3 regions of the Glutamicibacter sp. MCAF14 genome follow, and region 2 is predicted to be linked to each of the others. Evidence: riboswitches for the same ligand, from Rfam matches in the RefSeq annotation. Region 2 holds a riboswitch; each other region holds the start of a gene.
What was found. Region 2 has a riboswitch for S-adenosylmethionine ahead of AB4Y71_RS13925 (OsmC family protein). Riboswitches for the same ligand answer to the same signal wherever they lie in the genome.

Region 1 (4,128 bases), on a different contig from region 2:
TTGGCCAGCAGCTTGAGGTTACGCGAGAATTCGGAAACTTCCTGCTGGCGTGATTCCACGCGCTTGCCCGAGCTCATCAGCTGCAAGTAGTCCAAGACAATCATGCGCAACTCATTGCGCTGCTTCAGGCGACGGCACTTGGCGCGGATTTCCATCATGGACATATTCGGAGAATCATCGATGAACAACGGGGCTTCGTTCAATCGACCCATCGTGGTGGCAATTTTGGTCCACTGGGCATCCTCGACAGAACCCTTGCGCAGATCTTGGAGCTGGATAGATGCTTCGGCGGAGAGCAAGCGCATCGCAATTTCATTGCGGCCCATTTCCAAGGAGAAGAAGACGGTAGCCATATTGTGCCTGATGGCAGCCGAACGGGCGAAGTCCAAGGCGAAGGTCGACTTGCCCACTGCAGGACGTGCGGCGATGATGATCATCTGGCCGCCCTTGAGTCCCTGGGTCAGTTCATCGAATTCGTAGAATCCGGTAGGTACGCCGGTAATGCCGTCACCAGCATTCGCCGCATTCTCAATTTCATCGACCGTATCTTCGATGATGTCCGAGAGGCGCACGTAGTCTTCACTGTTGCGGTTTTCGGCAACCTTGTAAACCTCTGCCTGGGCTTCGTTGACGATGGCGTCAACTTCACCATCTGGCGAATAACCCATCTGGACAATGCGGGTACCTGCGTCGACCAATCGGCGCAGCACAGCACGTTCACGCACGATTTCTGCGTAGTACCCTGCGTTGGCTGCAGTTGGAACCTGCTGGATGAGGTTATGCAGGTATGCTGCACCGCCAATGCGTGAAATCTCTCCGCGCTTGGTCAGCAAGTCGGCAACTGTCACCGCATCAGCTGGTTCGCCGCGACCATAGAGGTCAACAATCGCCTCATAGATGGATTCGTGGGCCGGGCGATAGAAGTCGGTGCCACGGATGGCTTCGACCACATCAGCAATGGCGTCCTTGGAGAGCATCATGCCGCCGAGGACCGACATTTCGGCCTCAACATCCTGTGGCGGCTTACGCCCTGCGTCGGATTCTCGTCCTTCATAAACCGGCTCAGCACTCATTGCAGACACTTCCATCCCTATTGACCCGCTGAGAAAAATTCTCCCTGCCTCATGGCAACGCTCCATCATGTCAGTCGACACGGACATTTGGATATTAAGCGCCTGTGGATATTTCTCTCCCAAAGCCAACAGTAGGGGTGTTATTAACAGGCGTAAACCTCATTATCCACAGAATATGTGGATAACCACGCTGTACCTGTGGACGTCCCTGTTCACTGTCTGGGGAGAACTCTGTGGATTACCCCACTTTGCACCCATCAAAATAGATTTGACTAGGCTTTTTCGGTTTACACACCTGTGGACAGAAAGTATATTCATTGAAGGTCACGGCATCACGCCCAGAGTTATCAACACCCAAAATCACCCAGTTTCCGGGGTTTTTCGCTCCTTGTGCACATTTCCCCACCCCCAGTCCACAGTTCTGTGGATATCCTTGTGGATACTCGAAGTTTCACAAAACCCTTAGTCATCCCGGATTAAATTCATCCGAATACGTCAAAACCGTGAATAGTCCACAATCGGCGGCCCTCGTATCCCAGGGTCCGGTGGATAACTTATTGTGCGTAACGATGAGGCGAACAGGCGCGCGCTTAAAACAAACAGCGCCGACTGGATCAACTAAATGAACCAGCCGGCGCTGAAAGCTAAGAGAGTTTTATACCAGTTCAGGAACTGGCAGCGAGTGGAACTGCGAATCATGGAAGATCTGTGGCAGGTGCCCTGAGGTGCGGTGCCCATGAACTTCCAAAAGAACTACCCAGTGATCGCCTGCTTCGACTTCGTTGTAGATTGAGGTCTCCAGCCAAAGCGTGGAATCGTCAACAAAGAGCGCACCCTGATCTGTGCCGGTGGTTTCGATACCGCGGAATCGATCGCCATTCTTCGAAGCAATCTGCGCGCAAACACCTTCATTGCGTTCACTGAGCACCGAGACACCAATGCGACCAGCGTCGCGCAGCTTGGGCCAGGTGTTCGAGGATTTCTGCACCGCGAACATTACCAATGCAGGTTCAAGGGAAACGCCAACGGTAAACGATGAAGCGACAATGCCGGTCTTCTCGCCGTCCAATTCAGCACAAAGGGCGGCTACGCCCGAGGGATGCTGAGCGAACACCTTGCGTAGGGTCAACGGGTCAAGTTCAAGATTCAATGACATGGCTCGATTCCTTCGGTCTTGCCCACCGCGCAGTAGCTCGTAAGCTAAGGCTTCTTGTTACCCGAAGCCGCTTGAGCTGATATCCCGCGCCGTGTGCGGTACTTGTTCCAGCACATTTTGTGTGGAACCGAATCCTCACCTGGAGCACCCCACTACCGTTGAGAGGGTTGCCGATCAGCAAGCCAGGGCTTATAGCTGATGCTCTTGATTCTGATTAAAACGATATGGCCCATGACGAAGAAGCGTCAAACATTTCACTTCGCAAATCGCAATATTTAAAGAAATGTTCGATTCAACCCATCACTAGCGCGCATTTGGCAGTCTTTTATTCGTTGAATGACGTTGTCGCTAGAACCTTCCGGCCGACGAGCGCAGCAAGGCCCCGCGACCGCCGAATCGGCATGAGATCAGCATTCTTCCGGAAACTAGAGCCCTGCCGCGAATTCCCTACCGCCCACCGTAATGAAACTTGGTTTCTCCGCATGACGCCGAGGTTCATGCCATTATTGGTCACAGAGTGCGTTGAGTCACACTCCTGCTTAATGTTGACCGTACCCGCGATGACGATTGAGGAATAGCCACACCATGGTAGAGATTCAGGCCAACCATTCAGAATTGACCCCACTGCGCTTCCTGGAACGCACCGCCGAGGTCTACCCGAATAAAAGCGCCGTCATCCATGGAACCCGCAGCTATTCCTATAACGAGTTCGAAGCACGAGTGCACCGCTTTGCCCAAGCGCTCAAAGCACGCATTGAGCCCGGTGACCGCGTCGCCGTCCTGGCGCCGAACACTCCAGAGATGCTCATGGCGCACTACGCCGTGCCGCTGGCCGGTGGCGTGCTCATTGCCCTGAACACCCGGCTTTCGGCCCACGAACTGCAGTACATCGTTGATCATTCTGAGGCGAAGCTGATGCTCGCCGATACCGAACTGCTGGAAAACGCCAAGACCCTGCGCCGGGAGAACCCGACGCTGGATGCCCTCATCGAGATCACCGATGACCAATATGACGGAGCACGCCCAAACGTCCAGGTCGATGCCACCCTGGATGAGCTGCTGGCCGAAGCCTCCGATGAAAAGCTTCCCTACGCGATCGCTGACGAACGGGCCCCGATCACCCTGAACTACACCTCGGGCACCACCGGCAAGCCCAAGGGCGTGCTCTACTCGCACCGCGGCAGCTACCTGAACTCCTTGGGCGAAGCGCACCACCAGGGCTTCACCGCACAAACCCGCTACTTGTGGACTCTGCCGATGTTCCACTGCAATGGCTGGTGCACCCCGTGGGCGGTCACGGCGGCCGGTGGCACCCACCTGAGCCTGCGCGGGTTGCGAGAAGATGCTGTTTGGGATGCCATCGAGAATCTGGGGACCACCCACCTGTGCGGCGCCCCGACCGTCTGCTCCATCATCGCCGACTCCACCCGCGCCCACCAGCTCGATTCCCCGCTGCGCATCACCACCGCAGGCGCTCCCCCGTCACCGGCAATCATCTCCAAGCTGCAAAAGCTGGGCATCGAGGTCGTCCACGTCTATGGGCTCACCGAGGTCTACGGCCCGTACACGGTCTGCGAGTACCAGGATGAATGGGATGAGCTCGATGGCCCGGGCCGGGCCGCGAAACTGGCACGCCAAGGCGTTGGCATGATCACCGCCGAGTCCGCGCGCATTGTTGATGAGAACATGAACGATGTTCCGGCCGATGGGCAGAGCATGGGTGAAATCGTGCTGCGCGGCAATAATGTCATGATCGGCTACTACCGCGACGAAGCCGCCACCGCCCAAGCTTTCCATGGCGGCTGGTTCCACACCGGAGATCTGGGCGTCATGCACCCGGATGGCTACATCCAGGTGCGCGACCGTGCCAAGGACATCATCATTTCCGGCGGCGAGAAC
Region 2 (4,128 bases):
TGTGCGCGAGAATATCGCCGCCATCGAAAAGACCATCGGCCCCATCCGCATTCTGGTGAACAACGCAGGCATCCAGCACCGCGTGCCTATGCTGGAACTGGAAGTCGCCGACTGGCAGCGCGTGATCGATACCAACCTCACCAGCGCCTTCTTAGTAGGCCGAGAAGTCGCACATGGCATGGTAGAACGCGGCGAAGGCAAGATCATCAACATCTGTTCGGTGCAAACCGACCTGGCCCGACCCACCATCTCCGCCTACACCGCGGCCAAGGGCGGACTGCGCAATCTCACCCGCGCCATGACCGCAGAATGGGCCGGAGCAGGACTTCAGATCAACGGCATCGCACCGGGCTATATCCACACCGAAATGACGCAGAATCTGGTGGATGACGAGAAATTCAACTCCTGGATCCTGGGCCGCACCCCGGCTGGCCGTTGGGGAACCGTCGAGGACCTGGCAGGCCCAGCAGTGTGGTTGGCCTCGGGTGGATCGAACTACGTGAACGGGCAAACCATTTTCATCGACGGAGGCATGAGCGTTGTCGTCTAGCACCCTGTCCAACATGACCTTGGCCGTCGTGGCGCACGCGGCCGGGGACCTGCGCATCGAGCAGATCGAGCTGCCAGCACCGGCAGCAAATGAGGCACGCGTAGCCATTGCCTACGGAGGCATCTGCGGATCGGACCTGCACTACTGGAGCCACGGAGCCGCTGGGGAATCCATCCTCAAGGCCCCGATGGTTCTGGGGCACGAGATCGTCGGCACCGTCATCCAGGCTGCCGCCGACGGCAGCGGTCCGCCAGCCGGAACCAAAGTTGCGGTGCACCCTGCAACACCAGGGGAGACCGGGGAACCTTATCCGGAGGCCTGCCCGAACCTTTCACCGGGATGCACCTACCTGGGCTCGGCTGCCCGCTACCCGCATACCCAGGGCGCCTTTGCGCGCGAGGTGAATCTGCCCTCCCGGATGCTTCGCGAACTGCCTGCCGGACTGTCGCTGCGCGACGCTGCGCTGGCCGAGCCAGCCGCAGTGGCTTGGCACGCGGTATCGCGAGCCGGCGAGGTTGCCGGCAAGAAGGCGTTGGTCATTGGCGCTGGCCCGATCGGAGCGCTGGCCGTGGCCGTGCTCAAGCGTGCCGGAGCCGAAGAAATCATCGCGGTGGACATGCACGATAAGCCGCTGGAAATTGCCAAGGAACTGGGTGCCACATCCACCTTGCGTGCCGATGACCAGGATGCAATTGCCAAGGTGAACGCCGATGTGGTGATCGAGGCCAGCGGCAATTACCGCGGATTGGCCTCGGCGGTGCGCGGTGCTGTGCGCGGCGGGCGCGTGGTCATGGTCGGGTTGCTGCCTTCGGGAGAGCAGCCTGCACTGATTTCCCTGGCGATTACCCGCGAGCTGGAACTTGCCGGGTCCTTCCGCTTCAACGGCGAAATCGACCAGGTGCTTGCTGCCCTGGCCGATGGCTCATTGCAGATTTCCGCGGCGGTAACCCACGAATTCCCGGTGGCCGAGGGCCTCGAAGCCTTTGAAACAGCCAAGAATTCTTCGAAGTCCGGCAAGGTCTTGCTGAACTTCCTCGGGAAGTAGCCCGCCTTTACCGCAAGTGCGCCGCCGCAGCCCCGAAGCCAGGGCTCGCGGCGGCTACTTGTTTGGTTTAGCGGACGTTAATTGGCCGCTGCAATGCTCACCGCGGTACGCACCGGTACCGGGTTGGCGAACAAATCCAGCACGGGGCAGTGGGCGTCCACTGCCTGGCGCAGCTCCTCATAGCGTTCGGCCGATTCCGGGCCGGCAATCTGGATGTCCAGATCCACAGAGGAGAAGCTCGGACGGATGGCCTTGTCGATGCCGAACAGGCCGCGGACATCGAGGTGGCCATTGGCCACAATCTTCACGTCGTCCACCTGGATGCCAAGGTTCTGGGCATACAAGCGGTAGACCACGACTTGGCAGGAAATGAGTGCGCCCAGCGCGTATTCCACTGGGCTGGCGGCCACGTCGTTGCCACCCAATGCGGCAGGCTCATCGACCTGGAAGGAATGCTTGCCGGACACAATGTTGCTGGCTACCGAATCGAAGCCCTCGCCTTCGACGGTGAACGTCAGCTTGGCGCTTTGCGGGGCGGCTGAAATGCGTTCGCCCCAGCCATGGCCTGCTTCTTGCAGGCGCTGGGCGCGGTCCTCGGAAATGCTGAGGGTAGATGCTGCGTTAGTCATGGGAATTAATCCCCTTTCTGGCGCAAGGGGCGCCATCGCTTACGCACCTTGGCGGTCAAGATGCGTCGAATCTTCACCTGGGGCACCCCGCACAATGACGAAGGAGGGTTGCCGTCCACTCAGCCAGGGCTCAAGCAGTGGAACTCGTGATTCAATGGTTCTTTTCTACCGGCCACGTTGCCTGTGAGTAAAGGGCGGGGTAACTTTTCTTCACTAAGCATCTTGTCGGGGAGCTGGCTAAGATGGAATTTAGCTTTCGGGCATCTACTGCACGATCAATGAACGGCGAGTATGGAATTCCAGCTGACACTTTCTGCGGCCCAGACCCTGGTGACCGAATCCGAATACGACTTGGGCCAGTTCCTGTGCGATTCCGGAAAAGTGCAGATTGCCAACCGGGTCATGCAACCCGGCTCCACCCGCATCTCCGGCATGGTGCTGCGCGATTCGGTGATGGCCCAGCTGGAAATCACCGAGGGCAATATCAGCTTCAGTAGCTTTTGCGGGAAGCACCCAGGTGTGCAGTCTTGTGAAGATGTCGCCGCCTTGCTCATCGAGGTGACCACCGAAGAGGACCAAGGCTTCTACGTTTCTGATTCCGGGGTGGACCCCCACGCGTGGAAACGCAACAGCAAGCCGCAGTGGGAACGCACCTTGGACCGGTTGCTTCCAACTATTGTTGATGAACCGCTGGCAGCCGAAGAACCGCTGGGACTGATCCTCAAGGTGATCAGTGAACCACGCTACGGCGGAGAAGACGCTCTGAGCCTGCAAGCCCGCCCAGCCCGACAGGGCACCAAGAGCCCGTGGATCCAGACCGGGGTCAGCTGGCGCAGCGTGGCCTTCGACGCGCGATTTTCCAAGAAGCAGCGCCGTGCGCTGGTTGAACTGGACCGGCTGCGCGAGCACGTAGAACAAGATACCTACCGCCATTCCTGGGATCCCAAGGACTGGATCTCGCTGATGAACCTGCCCGGCCAGGACCTGCTGGATGCCTTTGAATCCCTACGCGAAGCCGGGGTGCAGATCGTCAACGGCGGTTCAGCGGCCAAAGTGCCAGTAGAGTTCAGCGAGCAGCCAGCCCTGGCCCATGTGGATTTGCGGCGCGGTGAATATGGGCTGGTCATGAAAGGCAAACTGCGTGGACCAAGGGCAGAGCATACCTACCTGCTGCCGATAGGCAACCCTCCAACCTTGCTGGCCTATGCCTCCAGCCCCTTGCCGAAGTCGAAGCAAATCGGTTTGGCACTATTTGCTGAACCGGTGACGAAGGAACTGGCGACATTCATTGAATCCGGAGCGCAAACCGTTCCGCAGCAAAGCATCGGGCTTTTTGAACAACAGCATCTGGACCGGTTGCGCCTCATGGCACCGTTGAAAAGCGAAGATGAAAGCTACCCGATTCCGGTTCCAGCACGTCCTAGCCTCAAGGTCTGGTTGGAGAGCATCCAAACTCCACTAACCGTGCGCTATTCGTGGGAATACACCAGCAAGGGACCGCGCCAGCGTGCAGTCGAAAAGGAGATCGCCGATTCGGTCCAGGACAAGCTCGGTGCCCAGGCTTCCTTGGGCCAACTGACTTCTTCGGGTATTTTCCCGTCCAAGAAATTCACCACCTCCGAGTCCATCGAGTTCTTGGTCTACGCCTTGCCACTGCTGGCCGAGCATCCCGATGTGGTCATTGAAGAGCAGAACAGGCTCCCGAAGTACCGGATCAATCATGAGCCAGCCACCGTCAGCGTTGAAGCTGGGGAAAGCACCGGAGACTGGTTCGACCTGTCGGTGGTAGTGCTTATCGATGACATCAAGGTTCCGTTCGCCCAGTTGCTGGAGGCCTTGACCAAGCAAGACGAATACCTCATCTTGGATGACCTGACGGTCATCCCGATTGCTGGTGCCGACTT
Region 3 (4,128 bases), on a different contig from region 2:
GGGGAGTAATTCTCGTCGAATCTTGTGGTGCTAATGCTGAAATTTAATGCGTCTGCCATGATGGCCAATCTGTATTTGGGAGGCCTGGGCAGGCCGAGGGGAAGTCGTTGCGTCAATCATGCAGGGTGATTCTTGATATCAGGTAACTCGATATAACTATGGATTCATATAGACTCTGGCTATGGTTCAGGGAACGAATGGTCTGACACTGCAGCAGCTTCGCTATTTTGTGGCGGTAGCCTCCGAAGGATCCATCTCGGCCGCGGCTGACCTCATTTACGTCGCGCAGCCCAGCATGTCCGCGGCGATGAAGGAACTCGAATCACGGGTGGGGCGCACCTTGCTGATGCGTTCGGCCAGGGGAGTGACGCTCACCGCCGAAGGTGCTGAATTCCTCGGCTACGCCCGACAGGTCCTGGAGCAGGTGGAGCTGCTGGAGCACCGCTACCTCGGCCGGCCCTCCGCCCGGCGACTGCTGGGCGTCTCCACCCAGCACTACTCATTTTCGGTGGACGCCTTTGTCCGAATGGTCCAGGCCAGCGGGGCCGAGGAATACCAGTTTTCACTCCGCGAGACGCGCACCGAACAGATCATCGAGGACGTGCGCACGCTGCGCAGCGACATCGGGATCCTGTACCGCAACGACTTCAACCGGAAGGTCATCGACAAGCTGCTGCGCGAATCGCGGCTGGTCTTCCACCCGCTGTTCCTGGCTGATCCGCACATTTTCATCTCGCGCAGCAACCCGCTGGCCACCCGAACCCAGGTCACGCTCGAAGACCTCGAAGACCTGCCCCGGCTGACCTTCGACCAGGGCGCGAATAATTCCTTCTACTTCGCCGAGGAGGTGCTCTCCACGCGCTCCAGCCAACGCGAAATCCAGGTCTCGGACCGCGCCACCATCTTCAACCTCATGATCGGCTTGGGCGGGTACACGATTTCCACCGGCATCATCAGCGACGAGCTGGACCCCTCCATCGTGGCCATCCCGCTGGCCATTGAGGAGCGCATCGAAATCGGCTGGATCGACCACGCCGCCATCCCGCTCACCGACCAGGCCCAGCGCTACCTGCAAGAAGTGCGCACCGTGGTCGCCAGCTTCGGGGTAGAAGTGCTCGGCTGAGCCGCCAGTGGCGTAACTCCCGGTCACCGAGCACCGGCACATCGTCACAAAATTCAGGAAAAACCTTGAAATCCTCTGGGTTTTGCGCAAGTCTGCGCGTCATAAAAGGGTTCAGGCCCCCGCGTCATCATGACAAGGCGACGACATATGAAGCGTGGCGGCCCTGTATGAAGCCGGCCGCCCGATAACGCTTGCACCGTTTGCGGCCCATGGCCAACCATGGAGGAACAACAAACCATCAAGAGCGACTAAGAGATCTGGCTCGTTGACGTCGCAGCAACCATCGGGAAACCGAAAGGTGCTAATGCCAGGAACGATGGAGCAGTTCCGAACGCGTTTTTGCGTACTGTGCTTCGTGCCGCCGCACGATGCCAATCGGTGCACTCCCTCGCAGAGAATCGAGGAGGAGCTATGAGCCAGGAAACCGACGCGGTGCACGCAGGGTACCGCCCGAGCGGAGACTTCCGCCCGATGCTGCCGCCACTGCACAATTCCGCGGCCTACCAATTCGCATCGCATGCCGAAGCGGTGGAGAAGTTCGCGCTGCGCCAGGCCGGCTTCACCTACTCGCGCACCGGCAACCCCACCGTTTCGATTCTCGAACAGCGCGTGGCCGCCTTGGAAGGCGGGGCCCACGCGGTGGCCACCGCCACCGGGCAGGCAGCCGTGGCCTTGTCCCTGCTGGCCCTGACCCAGGGACCCAAGCACATCGTGGCCTCCTCCTCGCTCTACGGCGGCACCGTGGACCTGTTCACCGACACCTTCGCGGACTTCGGCATCCGCATCAGCTTTGTCGACCAGGCCGATCCGTCCGCCTGGGCCGCTGCCATTGAGTCGGACACCCGGGCGTTCTTCCTGGAGTCCGTCTCCAACCCGCTGTGCACCGTGGCCGATCTGCCCGCCATCGCGGCGATCGCCCACGAGCACAACATCCCGGTGGTGGTGGACAACACCCTGGCCACCCCGCTGAATATTCGGCCTCTGGAACTCGGTGCGGACATCGTGGTGCACTCGGCCACCAAGGGACTGGCCGGACACGGCTCGGTGCTCGGCGGGATCGTGGTGGACTCGGGGAAATTCGACTTCTCCGATGCCGCCCGCTGGCCACAGATCGCCGCCCCGCGGGTGCGTCTGAACAACACCTCGCTGCTTGAACGCCACGGACCGGCCGCCTACGCAATGCTGGTGCGCTCCAAGTTCCTGCACGATCTGGGCCCGACCCTCGCCCCGGCCAGCGCCCAGGGCATCCTGGCCGGAATCGAAACCCTGCCGGTGCGCGCCGCCCACGTGCAGCGCAGCGTCACCAGGCTGATCGACGCGCTTGCCGAGTATCCGGGCATTGCCGCCATCCACCACCCTTCGCTGCCCGAGCACCCCAGCCACGAGCTGGCCCGGGCGCTGGCGCCGAAGGGCACCGGCTGCGTGCTGGCCATCGAGCTGGCCCACCCATCCCTGGTTTCCCCGGTGATCGACGGGCTCAAGCTGATTTCCCTGGCCGCGAATGTGGGGGACACCCGCACCATGGTCTCCCACCCGGCCACCATGACGCACTGCCGGCTCTCGGAGCAGCAGCTGGCCGACGCGGGCCTGAACACCTCCACCCTGCGCCTGTCGGTGGGATTGGAAGACCCCGCCGACCTGCTCGCAGATATCACCCAATCGCTGGATCTTGCATTGGCCGCAACCCAGGCCACCGCCGACACCAAGGAAGTGAGTTTCGCATGAGCGGCTTCAACACCCTCGCCGTGCACGCCGGCCAGCACAAGGATCCGCACACCGGTGCGGTGATCCCGCCGATCTACCAGACCAGCACCTTCATCCAGGACGGCATCAACGTGCTGCGCGCCGGGCACGAGTACTCGCGCGGCTCCAACCCGACCCGCAACGGGTTCGAATCCCAGCTCACCGCGCTGGAAGGCGGCGCCGCCGGCTTCTCCTTCGCTTCGGGCATCGCGGCCGAAGACGCGCTGCTGCGCGCAGTGCTTCAGCGGGGCGATCACATCGTGCTGGGCGCCGATGGCTACGGCGGCACCAACCGGCTGATCTCCAAGCTGCACGGCAAATGGGGGATCAGCTCCTCGGCGGTGGACATCACCAACCTGGATGCGGTGCGCGCCGCGCTGCGCCCGAACACCGCGCTGCTCTGGGTGGAGACCCCATCCAACCCGCTGCTGGGCATCGCCGACCTGGCCGGCTGGGCGGCCATCGCCCGCGAGCACGGCGCCCTGCTGGTGGTGGATAACACCTTCGCCACCCCGTACCTGCAGCGGCCGCTGGACTTCGGAGCGCACGCGGTGGTGCACTCGACCACCAAGTACATCGGCGGGCACTCCGACGTTCTCGGCGGGGCGGTCATCGTGGCCGACCACCTCTTCCGCGGCCAATCCCTGGCCGAAGCGGTGGGCTATCAGCAGTTCGCCGGCGGCGCGGTCTCCGGTCCTCAGGATTCCTACCTGGCCGCCCGCGGGCTGAAGACCCTGGGCCTGCGCATGGAACGCCACTGCGCCACCGCATCCACCCTGGCCCGCTGGCTCGATGACCGCCCCGAGGTTGCCCGCGTCTACTATCCCGGGCTGGAAAGCCATCCGGGCCACGAGCTGGCAGCCCGCCAGCAGCGCGGGTTCGGAGGCATCCTCTCGCTGCAGCTGGCCGACGAGGCCGCGGCCCGCGCCTTCGCCGAGTCCATGGAATACTTCCAGCTCTCGGTGTCCCTGGGCGGGGTGGAATCCCTGGTCTGCTATCCGCGCGAAATGACCCACGCTTCGCTGATCGGCACACCGCTGGAGATTCCAGCGAACTTGGTCCGCCTCTCGGTGGGCATCGAGGAGCCCGAGGACCTGATTGCCGATCTGGAACGCGGGCTGGCCGCAGCCGCGAAGGCTTCCGAGGCCGACAGCATCCAGCACCGCAGCCTGGCTACCGCCTGACCTGCCGTCGCAGCACGCGGGCCGTCCGCACAGGAAGGCCCGCGTGCAAGACGTCGGCACCGCTTAGCGATTCGCGCC

Region 1: linked by a shared signal. The riboswitch ahead of AB4Y71_RS00665 (flavin reductase family protein) and the one ahead of AB4Y71_RS13925 (OsmC family protein) in region 2 are both predicted to bind S-adenosylmethionine.
Region 3: linked by a shared signal. The riboswitch ahead of AB4Y71_RS17845 (O-acetylhomoserine aminocarboxypropyltransferase/cysteine synthase family protein) and the one ahead of AB4Y71_RS13925 (OsmC family protein) in region 2 are both predicted to bind S-adenosylmethionine.

The regions. Positions count from the first base shown of each region.
Region 1 covers NZ_JBFREO010000001.1:136,666-140,793, reverse strand. The annotation lists gene dnaB (replicative DNA helicase) at 1-1,073, opposite strand, end outside; gene AB4Y71_RS00665 (flavin reductase family protein) at 1,729-2,229, opposite strand; SAM riboswitch class IV at 2,323-2,439, opposite strand; gene AB4Y71_RS00660 (long-chain-fatty-acid--CoA ligase) at 2,815-4,128, shown strand, end outside.
Region 2 covers NZ_JBFREO010000006.1:78,445-82,572, reverse strand. The annotation lists gene AB4Y71_RS13935 (SDR family oxidoreductase) at 1-550, shown strand, start outside; gene AB4Y71_RS13930 (L-idonate 5-dehydrogenase) at 564-1,595, shown strand; gene AB4Y71_RS13925 (OsmC family protein) at 1,673-2,224, opposite strand; SAM riboswitch class IV at 2,255-2,376, opposite strand; gene AB4Y71_RS13920 (DEAD/DEAH box helicase) at 2,516-4,128, shown strand, end outside.
Region 3 covers NZ_JBFREO010000018.1:25,447-29,574, forward strand. The annotation lists gene AB4Y71_RS17835 (DUF1852 domain-containing protein) at 1-59, opposite strand, end outside; gene AB4Y71_RS17840 (LysR family transcriptional regulator) at 182-1,123, shown strand; SAM riboswitch class I at 1,356-1,446, shown strand; gene AB4Y71_RS17845 (O-acetylhomoserine aminocarboxypropyltransferase/cysteine synthase family protein) at 1,535-2,848, shown strand; gene AB4Y71_RS17850 (cystathionine gamma-synthase) at 2,845-4,050, shown strand.